Regions from separate parts of the Phycicoccus sp. Root563 genome, predicted to be linked through region 1. Evidence: predicted binding sites of a transcription regulator. Region 1 holds the regulator's gene; each other region holds the start of a gene.
The links. Region 1 encodes Rex, which represses fermentation and respiration genes when NADH is low (regulators of the CRP and FNR family bind a similar motif). Its sites were predicted from a motif close to CTTGTGAANNNNTTCACAAG; they were not measured.
Positions count from the first base shown of each region.

Region 2: the regulator Rex is predicted to act here: its motif matches at 5,564-5,583, upstream of araB (ribulokinase).
Region 3: the regulator Rex is predicted to act here: its motif matches at 2,432-2,451, upstream of edd (phosphogluconate dehydratase).

Region 1 covers NZ_LMGM01000001.1:1,813,936-1,821,037, reverse strand. Annotated here, with positions in the region: gene ASD62_RS08655 (sigma-70 family RNA polymerase sigma factor) at 91-906, opposite strand; gene ASD62_RS08650 (glutaredoxin family protein) at 1,075-1,344, shown strand; gene ASD62_RS08645 (redox-sensing transcriptional repressor Rex) at 1,503-2,195, shown strand; gene ASD62_RS08640 (glutamyl-tRNA reductase) at 2,192-3,499, shown strand; gene hemC (hydroxymethylbilane synthase) at 3,496-4,614, shown strand; gene ASD62_RS08630 (uroporphyrinogen-III synthase) at 4,611-6,236, shown strand; gene hemB (porphobilinogen synthase) at 6,242-7,102, shown strand, end outside.
Region 2 covers NZ_LMGM01000001.1:2,724,123-2,731,224, forward strand. Annotated here, with positions in the region: gene ASD62_RS12940 (PAS domain S-box protein) at 1-2,938, opposite strand, end outside; gene ASD62_RS12945 (response regulator) at 3,180-3,581, shown strand; gene ASD62_RS12950 (Hpt domain-containing protein) at 3,569-3,886, shown strand; tRNA gene ASD62_RS12955 (tRNA-Phe) at 4,111-4,187, opposite strand; gene ASD62_RS12960 (LacI family DNA-binding transcriptional regulator) at 4,457-5,488, shown strand; gene araB (ribulokinase) at 5,651-7,102, shown strand, end outside.
Region 3 covers NZ_LMGM01000001.1:2,906,236-2,913,337, forward strand. Annotated here, with positions in the region: gene ASD62_RS13870 (oxygenase MpaB family protein) at 1-656, opposite strand, end outside; gene ASD62_RS13875 (hypothetical protein) at 664-1,059, opposite strand; gene pdxH (pyridoxamine 5'-phosphate oxidase) at 1,107-1,787, shown strand; gene ASD62_RS13885 (phosphate-starvation-inducible PsiE family protein) at 1,784-2,317, opposite strand; gene edd (phosphogluconate dehydratase) at 2,528-4,390, shown strand; gene eda (bifunctional 4-hydroxy-2-oxoglutarate aldolase/2-dehydro-3-deoxy-phosphogluconate aldolase) at 4,387-5,049, shown strand; gene ASD62_RS13900 (malonic semialdehyde reductase) at 5,512-6,177, opposite strand; gene ASD62_RS13905 (LacI family DNA-binding transcriptional regulator) at 6,230-7,102, opposite strand, start outside.

The sequences.
Region 1 (7,102 bases):
TGAGAACGACGCGGAGGGGCGGAAGTTACGCAGGAAACCCGTGCGAACCGGGCGGACCGCACGGGGCCGGCCCCGGGCGTCATCGACCGCTCAGAGCGCGACATCGGCGAGCTCCCGGTGCAGCGAACGGACGGCCCGCAGCTGGAGCTGCTTGACCGCCCCCTCGGACTTCCCGAGGACCTTGGCGGTCTCTGCGAGGGTGAGCCCCTGGAGGAAGCGCAGCACGACGCACTCGGCCTGCTCCGGCTTGAGGTTCTTGACGGCGGTGAGCAGGCGCTCGTCACGGAGCCGGTCGAGCACCTCCTGGTCGGGGGCGTCCACGCGCCGGTCGGCGTCGAGCATGTCGGCCGTGGTCACCTCCATGCGGAAGCGGGCCGACTTGGCGTTGTCGGTGATGAGGTTGCGGGCGATGGTGATGAACCAGGCCGCGATGTCACGGCCCTGCCAGGAGAAGGAGTCCATCCTGCGCAGGGCCCGCAGGAACGTCTCCGAGGTGATGTCCTCGGCGAGCTGCTGGCCCCCGACGCGGACGTAGACGTAGCGGTAGACCACGTCCACGTAGCGCTCGTAGAGCATCCCGAACGCCTCGGCATCGCCGCGCTGGGCCAGCTCGACGAGGGCGCTGATCCGCTCGAAGTCCTGGGGCGCCTCGCCCGGACCGAACCCGGCGCGCGCCGCCGGACCGGAGTCCTCCCCGCGGCCACCACCCGAGCCGTCGAGGGTCTCGCCACCGGCGACGCTGAGGGCGACCCGGAGCTGGTCGAGGAACCGCTGCGTCGCCGGTCCCATGCCGTGTCCGTCCAGTCCGACCCCTGCCGCGGCCGGGACGAGGCCGCCGAACGGGTCCGTGCCCAGGGCAGCGCGCAGCCCCGCGAACGGGTCCGCGGCACGGCGACGTGGGCGCATCCAGATAGGGGGAACCTCCTGACCGGACAGTTTTGCCGAAATCACGGCGTTTGTCAGGAGACCTCCACCACACCCGGACGCACCCGGAGCCCGTCGCAGGGCAACTCACGTACCGACGGGTAACCCTCGCGTCGATCGGAACCCCGGCACGCGGCATACGCTGGTCACATGCCCGACCACGCAGAGACCGATGGGGCCGTCGCGCCGCGGATCCGACTCCTCGGCAAGCCCGGCTGCCACCTGTGCGACGACGCCCGGGCCGTGGTCGCCAGGGTCGCCGCAGACCTGGGGGTGGGGTGGCGCGAGGACTCGGTGCTGGACGACCCGGCCCTGATGGAGCAGTACGGCGAGCAGATCCCGGTGACGTTCGTCGACGGGCGTCAGCACGACTACTGGCGGGTCGACGAGACCCGGCTCCGCGCCGCCCTGCAGTCCTGAGCGAGGGTGCCGTGAGGGGCCGTGGTGACGTGGCTCACGCGGCGCGTGAGACGGCTGCTTGTGACTTTGTGCATCGGTTCACAAAGGCGTAATCTCGGTTCGCAGCCCGCGTCAGCCAGGTGCGGACCTTGCATGAACTGAAGGAGCCGGAGAAGACGTTGTCTGCCGACCCGAGCGCTCGTCGGGGCATACCCGACGCCACGGTGGCACGGTTGCCGGAGTACCTGCGCGCCCTGACGGGGTTCGCCGAACGCGGCATCACGTCCGTGTCCTCCGAGGAGCTCGCGGCTGCCGCGGGGGTCCGCAGCGCCAAGCTGCGCAAGGACCTGTCGCACCTGGGTTCCTATGGCGTCCGCGGGGTCGGCTACGAGGTGGACCACCTCGCCTACCAGATCTCCCGCGAGCTCGGACTCACCCAGGACTGGCCCGTGGCCATCGTGGGGATGGGCAACCTTGGGCACGCGCTCGCGGCCTACAGCGGGTTCGCCACGCGGGGGTTCCGCGTCGTCGCCCTGCTCGACCAGGACACCGTCCTGCACGAGCAGGAGATCGCCGGCCTGCCGGTGCAGCCGATGGAGGCCCTCCCGTCACTGGTCACCGACCAGGGCCTGGCCATCGGGGTCATCGCGACCCCGGCCGCGTCGGCCCAGTCCGTGTGTGACCAGCTCGTCGCCGCCGGGGTCCGCTCGATCCTCAACTTCGCACCGTGCGTGCTCGTCGTGCCCGAGGGCGTCGACGTCCGCAAGGTCGACCTCTCGACCGAGCTGCAGATCCTCGCCTTCCACGAGCAGCGCAAGTCGCTGGCCGCCCAGGGGGCCCTCGACGCCGTGGCCGAGGCGGTGTCGCGATGAGCCTGGTCATCCTGGGCCTGTCCCACCACACCGCGCCGCTGAGCCTCCTCGAGTCGATGTCCCTCGACGCCGACGGGCGCTCCGCCCTCGCGGCCAACCTCTTCGCCCGCGACAACCTCTCCGAGGTCACCGTGGTGTCCACGTGCAACCGCACCGAGGTGTATGCCGAGTCGCTCACCTTCCACGGCGCCGTCACGGACCTCACCGACGCCCTCACCGAGGTGACCGGGGTGTCGCGCGACGAGCTGCGCGAACACCTCTACGTCCACTACGAGGACCGGGCCATCGCCCACGCCTTCACGGTCGCCTGCGGCCTGGACTCGATGGCGGTCGGCGAGGCGCAGATCCTCGGCCAGATGCGCACGTCGCTGCGCGAGGCCCAGCGCGCCGGGCACGCCGGGCCGTCCCTGAACACCCTCTTCCAGCAGGCGCTGCGGGTGGGCAAGCGGGCACACACCGAGACCGGGATCGACTCGGTCAGCGTCTCGCTCGTCGAGGCCGGGCTGGCCCGCGCCGAGCGCGAGCTGGGTTCGCTCGGGGGCCTCGACGTGCTCGTCGTCGGCGCGGGCGGCATGAGCTCGCTCGCGGCGACCACGGTGGCCCGGCGCGGCGTGCGTTCCCTCACCATCGTCAACCGCACGCTGTCCAAGGCCACGCGGCTGGCCGAGCGCACCGGGGCGAAGGCGCGTCCCCTGGACGAGCTCCACCGCGCCCTCGCCGGCGCCGACGTGGTCATCTCCTGCACCGGCTCCACCGGGGTCGTCGTCGACCTCGCCGGTGCCGCCGACGCCCAGGTGCTGCGTGCCGGTCGTCCCCAGGCGTACGTCGACCTGGCCCTGCCGCACGACGTCGCCCCCGAGGTCGACTCCCTCAACGGTGTGACCCTGGCCGGGCTCGCCTCCCTCGGTGCCGACCTGTCCGGCGGCGAGACCTCGAGCGAGGTGCAACAGGTGGCCGACCTCGTGATCGGCGAGGTCGCGGCGTACCTCACCTCCCGTGCGGCGGAGACCGTGGCCCCGACGGTGGCCGCCCTGCGCTCGCACGCCGCCGACGTCGTCGCCGGTGAGCTCTCGCGCCTCGACCAGCGACTGCCCGACCTCGACGACACCGAGCGGGCCGAGGTCCAGCTCGCGGTGCACCGCATCGTCGAGAAGCTGCTGCACACCCCCACCGTCCGCGTGAAGGAGCTCGCCGTGGGCGGTCACGGCGACGGGTACGCCCAGGCCCTGCGCGAGCTGTTCGACCTGCGCCCCGGCGAGGCCGCCACGATGTCCGTGCCGCCCGAGCGGGGAGGTATGCCGTGAGCTCCACGACCGCATACGCGACCGGCTCCCAGCCGGCCACCCGCCCGCTCACCCTGCGTCTCGGCACCCGGCGCAGCGCGCTCGCGACGACGCAGTCGTCGTGGGTCGCCGACCGGTTGCGCGCCCTGGGCCACACGGTCGACCTCGTCACCATCGTCACCGAGGGCGACACCTCGACCGCGTCGCTCTCGACGCTGGGCGGGACGGGCGTCTTCGCCGCGGCGCTGCGCCGCGCCCTGCTGGCCGGCGAGGTCGACTTCGCCGTCCACTCGCTCAAGGACCTGCCCACCGCCCCCGAGCCGGGCCTGACCATCGCCGCCGTCCCGGTCCGCGAGGACCCGCGCGACGTCCTCGTCGCCTCGGAGGGCCGCACCCTCGGCGAGCTGGGGGAAGGTGCCGTCGTCGGCACCGGCTCCCCGCGCCGGGTCGCGCAGCTGGCCGCCCTCGGGATGGGCCTGTCCTTCAAGGACATCCGCGGCAACGTCGACACCCGCATCGCGATGGTGCACGACGGTGCCCTCGACGCCGTGGTGCTCGCGCGCGCCGGCCTGGCCCGGCTGGGCCGGTTGGACGAGGTGACCGAGTCGATCGACCCGCTGCAGATGCTGCCCGCGCCCGGTCAGGGCGCGCTGGCGGTCGAGTGCCGCGAGGACGACGGCGCCACGCGCTCGGCCCTGGCCGTCCTGGACCACGCCGACACCCGCGCCTGCGTGACCGCCGAGCGGGCCGTGCTGGCCCGGCTCGAGGCGGGGTGCTCCGCCCCGATCGGCGCGCTCGCCGAGGTCGTCGAGGGTGAGGACGGCCTCGAGCTGTCGCTGCGCGCGTTCGTCGGCGCGGTCGACGGCTCGGTCGACCTCCGTCGCTCCGTCGTCGGCCCCGTCGACGAGGCCGCCGCGCTCGGACACCGCCTCGCCGAGGTCCTCCTCGAGGACGGTGCCGACGTGCTGCGCGGGCCCGAGGAACGACCACCGGCTGACACCGGGGGCCCGGACCCGACGGGCGACCGCCCGTCCGGCCCCGGCCAGCCCCCCGACCCACCCGGGGCGAACGGAGCTACTCCGCTCGCCGCCCCCGACCGCCGCCCAGAAAACGACAGCACGGAGCGTGCCACGTGAGCCCCACGCGCACCCAGCCCACCACCAAGCCCACCCGCCAGCCGGGTCGTGTCGCCTTCGTCGGCGCCGGCCCGGGTGACGCCGGTCTGATGACCGTCCGCTCGATCGAGTTCCTCGCCAAGGCCGACGTCGTCGTCATCGACCAGGTCGCCCGCGAGGACGTCGTCGCCCGTCACTGCCGTGCGGACGTCGAGGTCGTCGACGCCGGTCACGGCGACCACGGCCAGCCGCTGACGCACGCGATGCGTGCCAAGCTCGTCGTCAAGGCGGCCAAGGCCGCCCACGGCGGGCTCGTCGTCCGCCTCATGGACGGCGACCCGGCCACCTTCAACGGCCTCGCCGAGGAGGCGCTGGCCTGCCAGAAGGCCGGCATCGGCTTCGACGTCGTCCCCGGTGTCAGCGCCGTCTCCGCGGTCCCGGCCTACGCCGGCATCCCGCTCACCTCGAGCAGCTCGCCGGCCGTGCACGTGATCGCGGCGAACGACCGGAGCGTCGACTGGTCCGCCTCGGCGACCGAGTCGGTCACCGTGGTGCTGCTCGGCGCGCCCGACGACCTCACCGGCGCACTGGCCAAGCTGCTGGCCGCCGGCCGGTCCGAGTCGTGCCCCGTCGCCCTGACCGAGCGCGGCACGACGATCCGCCAGTCGACCCGGGTCACCACGCTCGGTGAGGTCGCCAAGGTCATGAAGACCGTGGAGTTCCCGGCCCTGGCCGTCGTCGGCTCAACCGTCGCGCTGCGCGAGCAGCTGTCGTGGTTCGAGACCAAGCCGCTGTTCGGCTGGAACGTCCTGGTCCCGCGGACCAAGGAGCAGTCCGGCTCGACCATCTCCCGCCTCGAGTCCTACGGCGCCACCGCCGAGGTCGTCCCGACGATCAGCGTCGAGCCGCCCCGCACGCCCCAGCAGATGGAGCGCGCGGTCAAGGGCCTGGTCACCGGTCGCTACGAGTGGATCGGCTTCACCTCGGTCAACGCCGTCAAGGCCGTCCGCGAGAAGTTCGAGGAGTTCGGGCTCGACGCCCGCGCCTTCGCCGGGCTCAAGGTCGCGGCCGTCGGCGGGGTCACCGCCGAGGCGCTGCGCGAGTGGGGCATCGTCGCCGACATGGTGCCGTCGGGGGAGAAGTCCGCCAACGGCCTGCTCGCCGACTGGCCCCCCTTCGACGAGGTGCTCGACCCGATCAACCGGGTCTTCCTGCCCCGCGCCGACATCGCCACCGACACCCTCGTCGCCGGACTGGTCGAGATGGGTTGGGAGGTCGACGACGTCACGGCCTACCGCACCGTCCGTGCCGCTCCGCCCGCCGCGGAGATCCGTGAGGCCATCAAGGGCGGCCAGTTCGACGCCGCCGTCTTCACGTCGTCCTCGACGGTGCGCAACCTCGTCGGCATCGCCGGCAAGCCGCACCCGTCAACCGTCATCGCCTGCATCGGGCCGGCGACCGCCAAGGCGGCGGAGGAGCACGGCCTGCGGGTCGACGTCCTCGCCCCCGAGGCGTCCTCCGACTCCCTCGTCGACGCGCTGGCCGACTACGGGCTGGGCCTGGCTGCTGCTGCGGCCGAGGCCGGTGAGGACGTGGTGCGACCGAGCGCCAAGAAGGCCTCGTCGCGTCGTCGGGCGAAGTGACCGACGTGACTGACGCGCGTCTGCCTGCGGGACCGGTCCTCCGGCCCCGCAGGCTGCGGCAGTCCCCGGCCGTGCGCCGGCTGGTCGCCGAGACCCGCCTGCACCCGGCCGAGCTGGTGCTGCCGGTGTTCGTCCGCGAGGGGATCACCGAGCCGGTCGCGATCTCGGCCATGCCCGGGGTCGTCCAGCACACCGTCGAGTCCCTGGTCGCCGAGGCGCACCGCGCCGTCGAGGCGGGTCTCGGTGGCCTGATGCTGTTCGGGGTGCCGGAGCACAAGGACGCCACCGGCTCCGGTGCGGACGACCCGGAGGGCATCCTCAACATCGCCCTGCGTGCCGTCGCCGACGCGGTCGGTGACCGGCTCGTCGTCATGGCCGACCTGTGCCTCGACGAGTTCACCGACCACGGCCACTGCGGTGTCCTCACCGCGGACGGGCGCGTGGACAACGATGCGACCCTCGAGCGGTATGCCGCGATGGGCCTCGCGCAGGCCCGCGCCGGCGCAGCCGTGCTCGGCCTCTCCGGGATGATGGACGGCCAGGTGGCGTTCGTCCGCGACGCGCTCGATGCGGAGGGCTTCACCGACACGGTCATCCTGGCCTACTCGGCGAAGTACACCTCCGGGTTGTACGGGCCGTTCCGCGAGGCCGTGCAGTCCTCGCTCCAGGGCGACCGCGCGACCTACCAGCAGGACCCCGCGAACGCCACGGAGTCGTTGCGCGAGCTCGAGCTCGACATCGCCGAGGGCGCCGACATCGTCATGGTCAAGCCGGCCGGGCCGCACCTCGACATCGTCGCCGCGGCGGCTGCCATGTCACCGGTTCCCGTTGCGGCATACCAGATCTCGGGCGAGTACAGCCAGATC
Region 2 (7,102 bases), 910 kb from region 1:
AGAACTTCACCGCGTTGGTGATGAGGTTGGTGAGCACCTGGATGGCGCGGTCCGGGTCGGCCATGACCCGGGCAGGCGACCCCTCCGCGTCGATCCGCACCCGCCGCTCGGCCACGAACGCCGCAGTGTCCTGCAGGCTGGCCGCGACGAGCGCGCTGGTGTCGCAGGCCTGCGGGTACAGCGCCATCTGGCCGGCCGCGAGGCGCTCGATGTCGAGGATGTCGGTGACCAGCCGGATCAACCGGTTGGTGCTCACGGTCGCGAGGTCCACCATCCGCCCTGCGGCTGCCGGGAGCTCGCCGGCCGCGCCGCCACCGAGCAGGCCGAGCGCACCCCGGATCGACGTGAGCGGCGTCCGCAGCTCGTGGCTCACCACCGCGAGGAACTGGTCCTTCATCCGCTCGACCGCGCGCTGCTCGCTCACGTCGCGGAACACGACGACCGCACCGCTCTCGACCCCCTCGGCGACGATGGGGGCGGAGATCCACTCGGAGTCGAACGCGGACCCGTCGGCCCGGGTGTGCCGCCCGAGGACGCGTGTCGCCACCGGCGCGGCGGAGCCGTCCTGCCCCTGAGTGGCCGACCCCTGAGTGGCCGACCCCTGAGTGGCCGACCCCGGTGTGACCGACCCCTGCGAGCCCGGTATGGCGTCGGGCTGGCTCCCGGCCGGGAGCCGCCGGGGGGTGGTGTCCACCTCGGCCCGCAGCACGACCTGCACCGGTCGGCCGATGATCTCCTCGCGGCGTCGGCCCACCAGGGCGGCCCCGGCCTCGTTGATGAAGGTGACGTGGTCGGTGTCGTCGACGCCGTAGATGCCTTCGCCGGCGGAGTTGAGGACGGTCTCCAGCCGCTTGGAGAGCCGGCGCAGCTCGAGGGCGTGGCGACCGAGGTGGTGCTCGGCCCGAGCGCGCTCCACGACGCGTCCCAGCTGCGTGCCGAGGTGACGCATGATCTGGATCGTCGCGCTGTCGAGCTCGCGGATCTCGGTGCTGAAGAACTCCAGGACGCCGACCGGCTCCTCGCGGATCATCAGCGGGAAGGCGCACCCCGAGACCAGGCCCGCAGCCGCGCCCTGGACGGCACGGCCCCGCTGGGCGCGCTCGTCGAGCCGGTCGATCCACTGGGGCTTGGCCTGCTCGAAGACGGTGCGGGGGAGCCCCAGCTCGCTGACCGGCAGCATCTCGGTGCGGGCGCGGAACTCGGAGCAGCACCCCGAGTCCTGGGAGTACCACTCGGAGTGCTGGAGGATGCCGGTGTCGTGGTCGGCGAGGTAGGCGTGTGCGAGCTGCCAGCCGCCGTAGTCGCAGAACGCCTCGAGCGTCGCGTGCAGGGCCTCCTCGACGCCGGACGCGGTGTTGGACGCGGTGGCCACCGACCCGAGCAGCTCGAGCGTCCGGGCCTGGCGGGCGAGAGCCAGCTCGGCGTTGCGCCGCTCGGTGATGTCCTGGGTGACCTTGCCGAAGCCGCGCAGCTCGCCCGACTCGTCGCGCAGGGCGGTGAGCACGACGCTGGCCCAGAACCGGGAGCCGTCCTGGCGCACGCGCCATCCCTCGTCCGTCGCGCGGCCCTCCGAGCGGGCCTGCTCGAGCAGCTGCCAGGGACGGCCGGCCTGCAGGTCCTCCTGGGGGTAGAAGGCGGCGTGGGAGCGCCCGAGGATCTGGTCCTCGGTGAAGCCGTGGATGCGCAGGGCGCCCTCGGTCCAGGTGATGACGTGCCCGTGCGGGTCGAGGTTGAGGATGGCGTAGTCACGGACCTGGGTGACGAGCATGTCGAGGTTGGCCTCGCTGTGCCGCAGGTCGTCCTGCAGGCGTCGCTCGTCCGAGACGTCGCGGAAGCTCCACACCCGCCCCATGGTCGTGCCGTCGACCCGCTGCGGCTGGGAGTAGCGCTCGTAGATCCGGCCGTCGAGGAACCTCAGCTCGTCGAAGCTGGTCTGCTCCGGGTGGTCGTACAGGTCGCGCACCTGCGCCACGAACCCGTCGGGGTCGACGAGCTGCTCGAGCACCGAGCCCATCACCTTGCCGTCGTCGCCGGAGTTCATCACCTCCCGGTCGATGCGCCACATGGACGCGAACCGCTCGTTGTGACCGACGATGTGGCCGTCACGGTCGACGACGAGGATCCCGTCGACGGTGGACTCGAGGGTCGCGGCCAGCAGGGCGCGCGAGGTGGCTGCGCGTTCGCGTTCCCCGGCCCGGGTCACGGCGAGCGCCGCGAGCTGCGCCGCCCACTCGGGGAGGTCGAGGTCGCCCTCGGGAGGCGGCGTGCCCGGCATGTAGTGGAGCGTGACGCAGCCCATCTCGCTGCCGTCCTGCCCCTTGATGGGGGAGGAGTGGGTGGCGCCCACGAACGTCGCGGTGACCGGGGGGTGGACCACCTGCGGCAGGTCCTTGACCGTGATCACGCAGCGGTGGGCGGACGCCATACCCATGACCTTGCGGGCCAGCCCCGCGAGCACCTCCGGCAACGAGGTCGGGCCGGCCAGCGCCTCGACCAGCTCGGCCTGGGCGGCGAGCATGAACCCTGACCGCTTCTGGTCGGTGATGTCGACGAGGAAGCCGTCCTGGACGATCCGGCCCTCCGCCGTCCGCGCCATGGCGGCGTCGTCGACGAGCCAGACGATCTGGCCGTCGGGACGGATCATGCGGTACTCGGAGCGGACGCGGCCGTCGACCTGGAGTCGGGACTCGCGGTCGAGCACCCGCTCGCGGTCGTCGGGGTGCAGGTGGCGCAGCCAGAGGTCGGGGTCGGCGACGAGGGCCTCGGGGGTGAGCCCGATCATGGCGGTCACTGCCGGGCTGGCGTGCAACCAGCGCCCTGCGGCACCCGGTTCGGCGACGTAGACGGCCACGCCGAGGCGGTGGGCCAGGGCCCGGTCCTCGGGTTGGAGGACGGGGCGCTCGGACCACTGCGTGAAGGGTCCCTCCCCTACCACCATGTCGCTCCCTCGATGCGTGGCCATGTCATCCGTGACGGGCGACCAACGAGTTCGATGGTAGGAGCCGAACTGTCCGATGTGCGCCCTTTGGTCGGAGTCGGGTCTCCTTGTCAGCCCGTAGGACGGAGACGTCGATCGGCTGTGTGGACAGGATGTTGCGTGCAGTTGCCCCGAGGGACCTCGGGTTGATGCACTATGTCCGCATGATGTGCCGACCCGGGGGATCAGTCCCTCTCCCCGCATGACCCCCGCGCTGCCGTCAGGTGGCCCGCGGCGGGTCCTGGTGGTCGACGACGACGAGCTGATCCTCGAGGTGGCCGAGATGAGCCTGTCAATGGTCGGAGGCTGGGAGGTCACCACCGCCACGGGTGGCCAGGAGGCGCTGGACCGCTGCGCCCGCGAGCTGCCCGACGCCGTGGTCATGGACGTCATGATGCCGGGCATGGACGGGTCGACCGCTGCGGTCCTGATGTCGCAGGACCCCGCCATCAGCCACATCCCGGTCGTGCTGCTCACCGCCAAGGCCCAGGCCGCCGAGGACGCCCAGAAGTCGGGGCTCCCGGTCGTCGGGGTGCTGGCCAAGCCGTTCGACCCGATGACGCTGCCGGCCCAGCTCAGCACCATGCTCGGGTGGACCGCGTGAGCGACGAGGCCCTGATGTGGGCCAAGATGCGTGAGCGCGCCCGAGCCACGAACCTCGCCCGCACCGACCAGATCGAGCCTGCGCTCGCGGACGGCGCCCCGCGCGAGGTCGTCGACGCCGGCCGTGCGGTGGCCCACTCGGTGGCCGGGGCCGCCGGAACGTTCGGGTACGACGAGGCCTCCCGCCTGGCCCGCCAGATCGAGCACGCCCTCGAGGACGCCCTGCGCTCCGAGGCTCCGGCACCGGCCAGCCTGCGCGACGACCTGGTCGCGCTGCGCGCCGAGCTCCAACCCACCGACGCCTGACCGCCGCCGGACCGCTGGGCCGACTTCCCAGCCGACCTGCCGGTCCCGGACGACACGGCAAGACGGCAGTTGCTGGGCGAAACGGCAGTTATTTGTGCTGGTTTTGCCCAGCAACCGCCGTGTTGCGGGCGCGTCGCGAGCAGGACGCACAGCCCCGCAGGGCGTGCGAACTGGCTCGGACAGGACGAAACCGCCGCCACCTCACGGGTGACGGCGGTTCCTCGTGGTGGCCAGGGGCGGGGTCGAACCGCCGACCTTCCGATTTTCAGTCGGACGCTCGTACCAACTGAGCTACCTGGCCGTGAAGCACGCACAACATGCGTTCGCGACCGGTCTGCTCCGGTTGATGTCCGGGGTAGGCCTGTCGCGGCGCGTCGATCATATCCCATCGCCAACGGTGGTGGTGACGCCCTCTCGGGCGCCGGCTGGGGCTCGCGGGGCGCCATACCGCCCCTCGGTGCAGGCGTTATGCCGAGGCGGGCTCCGCAGGTCCTAGAGTCTGCCGCGAGGCAACGGCACCGACCCCGCCCGTGTCCACCCCCAGTCCCCGACCGGTCCCCGAGGAGCGCCATGACGAAGCCGGCACCGCGTCGTCGCCCGAGCCTCCAGGACGTGGCCGAGGTCGCCGGCGTCTCCCACCAGACGGTCTCGCGGGTGGTCAACGGGTCGCCGAGCGTCGCTCCCGCCACCCGTGACCGCGTCCTCGAGGCGATCCACGAGCTGGGGTACCGGCGCAACAGTGCCGCACGGGCCCTGGCCACCAGGCGGTCCGGGACGATCGGGGTCGTCGTCGCCGGGCTCGGCTACTTCGGGCCCTCCAGCACCGTGGTGGGCCTCGAGGCGGCGGCCCGCGCCGAGGGCTACAGCCTGGTCCTCGTGTCGGTGTCCGAGACGAGTCCCGAGGCGAGCAACCGGGCGACCCAGGACGCGATCGAGCACCTCATCGGCGAGTCCGTGGAGGCGCTGGTGATGATCGCCCCGGACGACGCCGGGCTGGACCTCGGCCCCGGGGCACAGGTGCCGCTGCCCCTGGTGGTGCTGGACTCCGACCCGGCTCGGGCCGGGCTCAGCGTGGGGGTCGACCACGCGCAGGGTGCGCGGCTGGCGACCCAGCACCTCATCGACCTCGGGCACCGCCACATCGCCCACATCGGCGGGCCGGCCAACTGGTACCAGGCGGAGTGCCGCCTCGAGGGCTGGCGTTCGGCGCTCGCCTCCGCTGGGCTGACGCCGGGGCCGGTGCTCACGGGGGACTGGACCGCCTCGAGCGGCTACCGGCACGGTGTCGGGCTGGCCGCCGACCGGGACGTCAGCGCGGTCTTCGTGGCCAACGACCAGATGGCCATCGGGGTCCTGCGGGCCATGGCCGAGGCCGGGCGCAGGGTGCCCGAGGACGTGAGTGTCGTGGGCTTCGACGACCTGCCCGAGGCGGAGTACCTCTTCCCGCCGCTCACCACGGTCCACCAGAACTTCGTCGCCCTCGGGAGGGCGGCGCTGCGGGAGCTGCTCGGCGCCATCAACGGCGAGCCGGGCGACGGCGCGGTCCTCGTCCCGCCGAAGCTCGTGGTGCGGGGTTCGACCGCCCGACGAGCCCGCGCCTGAGCCCTCTGCGGAAGGGTCCGAGCGGCGTCCGAGCCGTCGCCCCGAGGCGTGGGTCCACCGCGCTCGACGGAAGTTCGGGTGAAACCCTTGACACGCAGGGCGGTGTTAGCGCTAACTTCTGCACAGCGTTAGCGCTAACACCGACTCGACGAGGAGTTCACGATGGCCCAGCCGGAAGCCCGGGAGACCCATGTGGTCGGTGTCGACTTCGGCACCCTGTCCGGTCGGGCCCTGGTTGTCCGGGTCAGCGACGGCGCCGAGCTCGGGACCGCCGTCGCGACCTACCCCCACGGGGTCGTCTCGGAGGTCCTGCCCGGCAGCGGCGAGCAGCTCCCCCCGGAGTGGGCGCTGCAGGTGCCCACCGACTACGTGCACGTCCTGCGCACCGCGGTCCCCGAGGCCCTCGCAGCGGCCGGGATCGACCCGGGCAGCGTCGTGGGCATCGCCACCGACTTCACCGCCTGCACGATGCTCCCCGTCACCTCGGACGGGACGCCGCTGTGCGAGACCGCCTCCGGGGCGTCCGAGAAGCACGCCTACGTCAAGCTCTGGCGCCACCACGCGGCCCAGGCGCAGGCCGACCGCATCAACGTCCTCGCCAAGGAGCGCGGCGAGCGCTGGCTGCCGCGCTACGGCGGCCTGATCTCCTCGGAGTGGGAGTTCGCCAAGGGTCTGCAGATCCTCGAGGAGGCCCCCGAGGTGTATGCCGCGATGGCCCACTTCGTCGAGGCCGCGGACTGGATCGTGTGGCAGCTGTGCGGTACCTACGTCCGCAACGCCTGCACCGCCGGGTACAAGGGCATCTACCAGGACGGGGAGTACCCGTCGCGCGAGTTCCTGACCGCCCTCAACCCGGAGTTCGCCTCCTTCGTCGAGGACAAGCTGGCCCACCGGATCGGGCAGCTCGGCGAGGCCGCGGGCTCGCTGACCGCGGAGGCGGCGCGCTGGACCGGGCTGCCGGAGGGGATCGCCGTCGCGGTCGGCAACATCGACGCCCATGTGACCGCCCCGGCCGCGCAGGCGGTCGACACCGGACAGATGGTGGCCATCATGGGCACCTCGACCTGCCACGTCATGAGCGCAGCGGTCCTGCGCGAGGTCCCCGGGATGTGTGGCGTGGTCGAGGGCGGGATCGTCCCCGGCCTCTGGGGCTACGAGGCGGGGCAGTCCGGGGTCGGTGACATCTTCGGCTGGTTCGTCGGCAACGGTGTGCCGCCGGAGTACCACGCCGCAGCCGCCGAGCGCGGCCTCTCGGTCCACGAGCACCTGACCGAGCTCGCGGCCCGCCAGCCGATCGGTGGGCACGGTCTCGTGGCCCTCGACTGGCACAGCGGCAACCGTTCGGTGCTGGTCGACCACGAGCTCTCGGGACTGGTCGTCGGCCAGACGCTGGCGACCCGGCCGGAGGACAACTATCGGGCGCTCCTCGAGTCCACCGCGTTCGGCGCGCGCACCATCGTCGAGACGTTCGCCCACTCGGGCGTCCCCGTGACCGAGTTCATCGTCGCGGGCGGGTTGATGCGCAACGAGCTTCTCATGCAGATCTACGCCGACGTCCTCGGTATGCCGTTGTCGGTCATCTCCTCCACGCAGGGCCCCGCCCTGGGTGCCGCG
Region 3 (7,102 bases), 1.1 Mb from region 1:
GCCTCGGTGGACTCGAGCTCTGGGCGGTAGTCCTCGATGGTCTGGCGCAGGGCGGCGACGGTGCGCGGCGGGTCGATCACGCCGAGGGCCTCGGCGACCACGCAGCTCTGCTCGACGTAGCGGTCGGCCTCGGCGTCGGTGAGGGGCGTCACGGCGTACCGCTGGTAGGCCGTGAGGAAGCTGTCGGCCTCGGTGACGTGCACCCACTTCAGCAGGTGCGGGTCGCTGGCGGAGTAGGGGCGGCCGTCGGGCGCCTTGCCGCGGACCCGCTCGTGGATGCCGCGGATGCGCGCGATCAGCGCCTCCGCGTCCTCGATGGTGCCGAACGTCGTCGTCGCGAGGAACTCGCTCGTGCGCTGGAGGCGTCCCCACGGGTCACCCTTGTAGCCCGAGTGACCGGCGACGCCGGCCATCGCCAGGGGGTGCAGGGACTGCAGGAGCAGCGCCCGGATCCCGGCGGGGAACATCGACGCGTCGGCGTGCACGCGCCAGATCGGGTCCTGCGGGGTGAACCACCGCGGACCCTCCGCACCCCAGATGCGCTCGGCCTTCACCTGGGCGTCGTTGCCGGCGACCTTGGAGCGCAGGGCGTGCGCGAGCTGGCGACGGGCGCCCGCACTGAGCGCGCCGGCACCGTTCGAGATCGGGTCGAGCAGGGCCACCTCAGTGACCGCTGCGACGGCGGGGGAGCTGCTTGAGGCGCTCGGCGGGGGTGGGCAGGTCGGCGGGACGGACCCGCGTCGACAGGTCGCTGTTGGCGATCAGCTCCCCGATGGGCGTCGTGGTGGTCGGGTGCGCGGCGATGGGGTCCTCGCCGGAGAAGACGACCCAGACCGCCTCGCCGTGGTCGGCCCGCGGGTCGAACGTCTTGAGGACGGACCCGTCGCGGACGGTCCCGGCGTGCTCGATGGCCCGGCGCCTGGCCTTTTGCCGGTCGAGGGCCTTCTGCGCTGCAGCCATGGCCGGCTCCTTGGCCTGCTGGGCGAGCACGATCGCGTGCGGGCCGTACTTCACGCCCCACCGGATGATGCTGCCGACGGCCTTGCCCTTGCCTGGCATCGTGCCTCCCTGTCGCTGGCTCGTTCTCCCCACCCTAATCTCGGACCATGACAGTTGCGCGGCGCGTGGACTACACCGGCGAAGGGCTCTCCGAGGACGAGGTGGCTGACACGCCCTGGCAGCAGGCCCGGCTCTGGGTCGACGAGGCGATCGCCCGGTCCGAGGCGCAGGACGACGTGCCGGAACCGACGGCCATCTCCATCGCGACGGTCGACGCCGACGGACGGCCGAACGTCCGGACCGTGCTCATGCGCTTCTTCGACGACCGCGGCCCAGGTTTCGTCACCGCGACCGTGTCGGCGAAGGGTCGGGAGATCGCCGCCACCGGCGGCATCGCGGCGGCGCTCACGTGGCCGTCGATGTTCCGCGCCATCCGCTTCCGTGGCCGGGCCGTCGAGCTCGACCGCGAGGAGATCGAGGGCTACTTCTTCTCCCGCCCCTGGGCCTCGCGCATCTCGGCGTGGGCGTCGCAGCAGTCCCAGCCCGTCGGCAGCCGGGCGGACCTCGAGGCCGCCTACGACCGGTATGCCGCGCAGTTCCCCGACCGGGGCAAGGCCGACGACGTGCCCGTCCCCGACTTCTGGGGCGGGTGGCGGGTGCACTGCGACGAGGTGGAGTTCTGGGGCGGGCGACGCAACCGGCTGCACGACCGGCTGGTGTTCACCCGTACCGGCGAGGGCACCCTCGACGACCCGGCGAGCTGGAGCCTGTCCCGCCGTCAGCCCTAGGGCTGCAACGACGCCCGCTTCTCGCGCGCGTTCTCGTCCTGGCCGTCGACGTCCCGCTCCACCTCGTCCTCGCCGTTGCCGGAGTTCGCTCCCTCGCTGGGCTCACGCTCCTTGCGGCGCAGGAGGAACGACGCCAGCGCCAGCACGATGACGGTCCCGGTCAGCAGCCCCATGAGCCGCAGCGTGTCGGCGAACTCGGGCTTGCCCAGCAGGTCGGGTGCCTTCACCGACAGCACGACGATCTCCTTGATCGAGGCGATGATGCCGACGAGCAGGAACGGCTCGGCCACGAGCTCGCGGCGAGCCAGCGTCGTGCGGACGGCGAACAGCAGCTCGACGACGATGAAGACGAGCAGCAGGAGGTCGAGGATCTCGGCCGACGTCTCGATGACACCGCCGCTGCCGAGGTCACCGAACGCCAGGGCGGTCTTGCCGATCACCACTCCCGCGAGGCCGAAGAGGATGACGGCCACCGCCAGGTAGACGACGTTCTCGACCTGCTCGATCAGCCGCTCGATCCACTCGCCCATGACGGACATGGTGGCCGACGGCGCGCTGGTCGGCACCCTGAGCGCGCGTCGGGTCCCCGCCAGCCGTGTCCGCATGGCGGGATGGGCGTTGATGAATCGTGAGACGTCGGCACACTTGTGAAACGAATCACACACGCGCACGCCAAGGGTGTCGTCCGCGCGGTCCTCCTTCTTCGACCGCCGATTTCCAGGAGCCCCATGGCCACCGCCATCCACCCCGTCGTCGCCGAGGTCACCGCCCGGGTGACCGAACGAAGCCGCGCCAGCCGCACGGCCTACCTGCAGCGCCTGTCCCGCGCTGCCTCCGAGCTGAGCCTGCGCCCGGCCCGCACCGACCTCGGGTGCTCCAACCTTGCCCACGCCGTCGCGGCGTGCGGGGGGAGCGACCGCACCACCATGGCTGCCGACACCGGGGTCAGCCTCGGGATCGTCACGTCCTACAACGACATGCTCTCTGCGCACGCGCCCTTCGAGCACTACCCGCAGGCCATGAAGCAGACCGCCCGCGAGGTCGGTGCCGTCGCGCGCGTCGCCGGTGGGGTCCCCGCGATGTGTGACGGCATCACCCAGGGCCGGGCCGGCATGGAGCTCAGCCTGTTCAGCCGCGACGTGATCGCGATGTCGACGGCGATCGCGCTCTCCCACGACGTCTTCGACGGCGTCCTCATGCTCGGGGTCTGCGACAAGATCGTCCCCGGCCTCGTCGCCGGTGCGCTGTCGTTCGGCCACCTGCCGACCGCGCTCGTGCCCGCCGGGCCCATGGCGAGCGGGCGCTCCAACGCCGACAAGGCCGAGACGCGCAAGGCGTATGCCGCCGGCGAGGCGGGGCGCGAGGAGCTCCTCGCCAGCGAGGTCGCGTCCTACCACTCGCCCGGCACGTGCACCTTCTACGGCACCGCCAACTCCAACCAGATGCTCATGGACGTCATGGGCCTGCACCTGCCCGGTGCAGCCTTCATCCACCCCGACGACCCGGTGCGTGACGCCCTCACCGCGGCGACCACGCGTCGCGTCGCGGAGATCGCGGGCTCCGAGCAGCCGTACGGCATCGGCCAGGTCGTCGACGAGAAGTCCGTCGTCAACGGTGTCGTCGCCCTGCTCGCCACGGGCGGCTCGACGAACCACACGATGCACCTGATCTCGATGGCCGCCGCTGCCGGGGTCGACCTGACGTGGGAGGACTTCGACGACCTGTCTGCGGCCGTCCCCTCCGTCGCGCGGATCTACCCCAACGGCCCCGCGGACGTGAACCACTTCCACGCCGCCGGAGGCACGCCCTACCTCGTCCGCACCCTGCTCGACTCGGGGCTGCTGCACGAGGACGTCCTCACGCTCGCCGGGCCCGGCCTGCGCCACTACACGCGCAAGCCGCAGCTCGTCGACGGCGTCCTGGAGTTCGTCGACGCCCCGGCGGAGTCGCTCGACCCCGCGGTCCTGCGCCCGGCGACCGACCCGTTCGCCGCCGATGGCGGGCTGCGTGTCCTGCGCGGCAGCCTGGGCCACGCCGTCATCAAGGTCTCGGCCGTCGCCGACGAGCACAAGGTCGTCGAGGCCCCGGCCCGGGTGTTCACCGACCAGGTCGGGTTCCTCCAGGCGTTCTCGCGCCGTGAGCTGGACCGTGACGTCATCGTCGTCATCCGCGAGCAGGGTCCCAGCGCCAACGGCATGCCCGAGCTGCACGCGCTGACCCCGTCCCTCGGTGTCCTCCAGAAGCGTGGCCACGCCGTCGCGCTCGTCACCGACGGTCGGATGAGCGGAGCGTCCGGCGCGATCCCGGCCGCGATCCATGTGACGCCGGAATCTGTCCACGCCGGCCCCATCTCGAGGATCCAGGACGGTGACGTGATCCGTGTCGACGCCCGCACCGGTCGACTCGACGTCCTCGTCGACGAGGACGAGTTCGCCGCGCGGCTGCCCGCCCAGCGGGTGAGCGAGGAGGGGGTCGGTACGGGTCGTGAGCTGTTCGCGCCGATGCGTGCGGCAGTGGGCCGCGCCGACGAGGGCGCCCACGTCTTCGCCAGCCTGGGGCGCGCCTTCGACCACTCCGTCATCCCCGCCGAGGAGATCTCATGACCGTCCCCACGACCGTTCCCGCCAAGCCCGTCATCTCCCGCGAGGCGGACATCCTCGACCTCGCGCCGGTGATCCCCGTGGTCGTCGTCGACTCCGTCGAGCAGGCGGTCCCCCTCGCGCGGGCGCTGCTCCGCGGCGGCATACCGGTCATCGAGCTGACCCTGCGCAGTGCGGCCGGTCTCGGCGCCATCGAGGCCGTGGCCTCGGAGGTCGAGGGAATGGTCGTCGGCGCGGGCACCGTGGTCACGCCCGAGCAGGTGCGGCAGGTGCAGGACGCCGGCGCACAGTTCATCGTCACGCCGGGTTCGCCCCCACGGCTGCTGGAGGCGGCTCTTGCTTCAGGACTACCCCTGCTCGCGGGTGCGGGGACGCTGACCGAGATGCTGACGCTGGCCGAGGCCGGGCTCGAGGCGATGAAGTTCTTCCCCGCCGAGGCCAGCGGTGGACGCCCGTACCTCTCCGCCGTGGCCGGGCCGTGCCCGCAGCTGCGCTTCTGCCCGACCGGCGGCATCACGCGGGAGACCGCGGCGGACTGGCTCGCGCTCCCGAACGTCGGCTGCGTGGGTGGCTCGTGGCTCACCCCGAAGGACGCCGTCGCGCGCGGCGACTGGGACGTGGTCGAGCGGCTGGCGGCCGAGGCTGCCACACTGCGTCCCTAGGGGATCGCGCCTGTCACCAGGCGATTCGGCATCGTGTGGTGCCCCGCGAACAGGTGGGCGGTGGCCTCGTCGGGGGACTTGAGGCCGCCGTCCACCGCTGTGCCAGAGACCATCCGGGGGTCTGGGCGTCCGCACGTCCGGGCATGGAACAGCCCGCGGGCCTCGCCTCGCCGAATTCGAGCGGCTCGACATGTGCAGGGGACGACCTGCACGGCCCGCGGGCTGCGGTGAACTGCTTGGGATTGCGCAGGATGCGCCGTCGAAGCAGTCGACGTTGCGCACCTAGCGCGCAGTCACCTCACGCGTCCAATATGAAATCAATTCCTGGACCACCTCCCTTCCGTGTACCTCGACGCTAGGTCCACCCAGCGCGTCCCGCAACGGGTTAAGGAAGGGTGTCCGGATCGTGGCCGCCGCCGGGTCGCGACGACGGCCACGATGCAGGGGTGCACGGTCCAGGCCTCAGACGGAGGTGACGACCTCGTCGTAGCCGAGCCGCGGGAGGCGGTCGAACCAGGCGTCGGGGCCGGGGCGGCCGATGTTGACGACCATGAGGGCGCGGTGCTTCCCGTCGGGGAAGAACTCGCGGGAGACGGCGGCGGCGTCGAAGCCGGTCATCGGGCCGGCGGCCAGGCCGGCCGCGCGGACACCGAGGATGAAGTAGGCCGCCTGCAGCGTGGCGTTGAGGTCCGCGGTGGTGCGACGGTTCTCGTCGTCGGCCGCCAGCATGTCGCGGGCACCCGGGAAGATCGGGAACACCGTGGGGAGCTCGTCGTGGAAGTCGTCGTCGGCCGCCAGGATCGCCACGAGGGGGGCGGTGGACGTCTTCGGCTTGTTGTTGCCGCCCATGTGCTCGACCAGCCGGCCGCGTGCCTCGGGGGAGCGGACCAGGACGATGCGCAGGGGCTGGTTGTTCATGGCGGTGGGGCCCCACTTGACCAGCTCGAAGATCGCGCGCACCTGCTCGTCGGTGACGGGCTCGTCGCTGAAGGAGTTGGCGGTCCGGGCCGCGCGGAACAGGAGGTCGGCGGCCTCGGGCGCGAGCTCGAGGTGATCGGCGAACTGGGCCTCGAGCTCGGTCAGGTCATCATGCGTCTGGGTCATAGAAAGTTGAACAGTCAACTTCATGGTTGCATTCCCCAACCACGCCGCCGCAGGTCAGAGCCGCCGGAGCTCCCCGTCAGGCGCGGGCGGTGAGGCTGTCGACGCCGAGGTGCTGGCGCCTCGGGCGGATCTCGGGGCCTTCCCAGGGGCACCCGCACGATCCGCGGAGGACGACCTGCGTGGGCAGGATCTGGGGGGCGACGTCGCGGGTGCGGCCCTGGATGCGCTCGTGCAGGCGGATCGCCGCCCAGCGACCGAGCCCGTGCGTCGGCTGCTTCACCGTGGTCAGGCCGGGGTCGACGTACCGCGACGCCATGATGTCGTCGAACCCGACGATCGCCAGGTCCCGCGGCACGACCACCCCGCGCCGTGCGAGCAGCGTCATCGTGGCCAGGGCCAGCTCGTCGTTGGCGCAGACCAGGGCGTCGGCCCTGCCGGGGGCGGCCATCAGCGTCTCGACGATCTCGAGGGCCGAGGACTCCTCGAACCAGACCCGCAGCGGTGGCATCCCCTCCGTGACCCCCGCCGCAGCGAGGGCCGAGACGAACCCGTCGTAGCGCTGGCTGATGTCGTGGGAGGTCTCCGGGTCGCCGACGAAGACGAGCTTGCGGCGGCCGTGCCCGAGCAGGTGCGTGGTCAGCTCCTCGGCGCTCTCGCTGTTCTCCACGAGGACCGTGTCACAGCCCTCGATCGGGGCGTGCGCGAGGACGACCGTGGGGGTCTTCGTGGCCAGGGTGCGGATGATGGAGTCGCTCGCCGTGCCGTGGGTGAGGACGAGCCCGTCGACCCGCGCGAGGAGGGTGCGCAGGGTCGTGTCGAGGTCGGCGATGCCGGCGGCGAGCACGACGACGACCGACTGGCCGTACTGCGCGGCCGTCGACTCGTACCCCGCGAGCAGCTCGGCGAAGTACGGACCGGTCAGGCCGGGGAGGACGAGCCCATGGGCCTC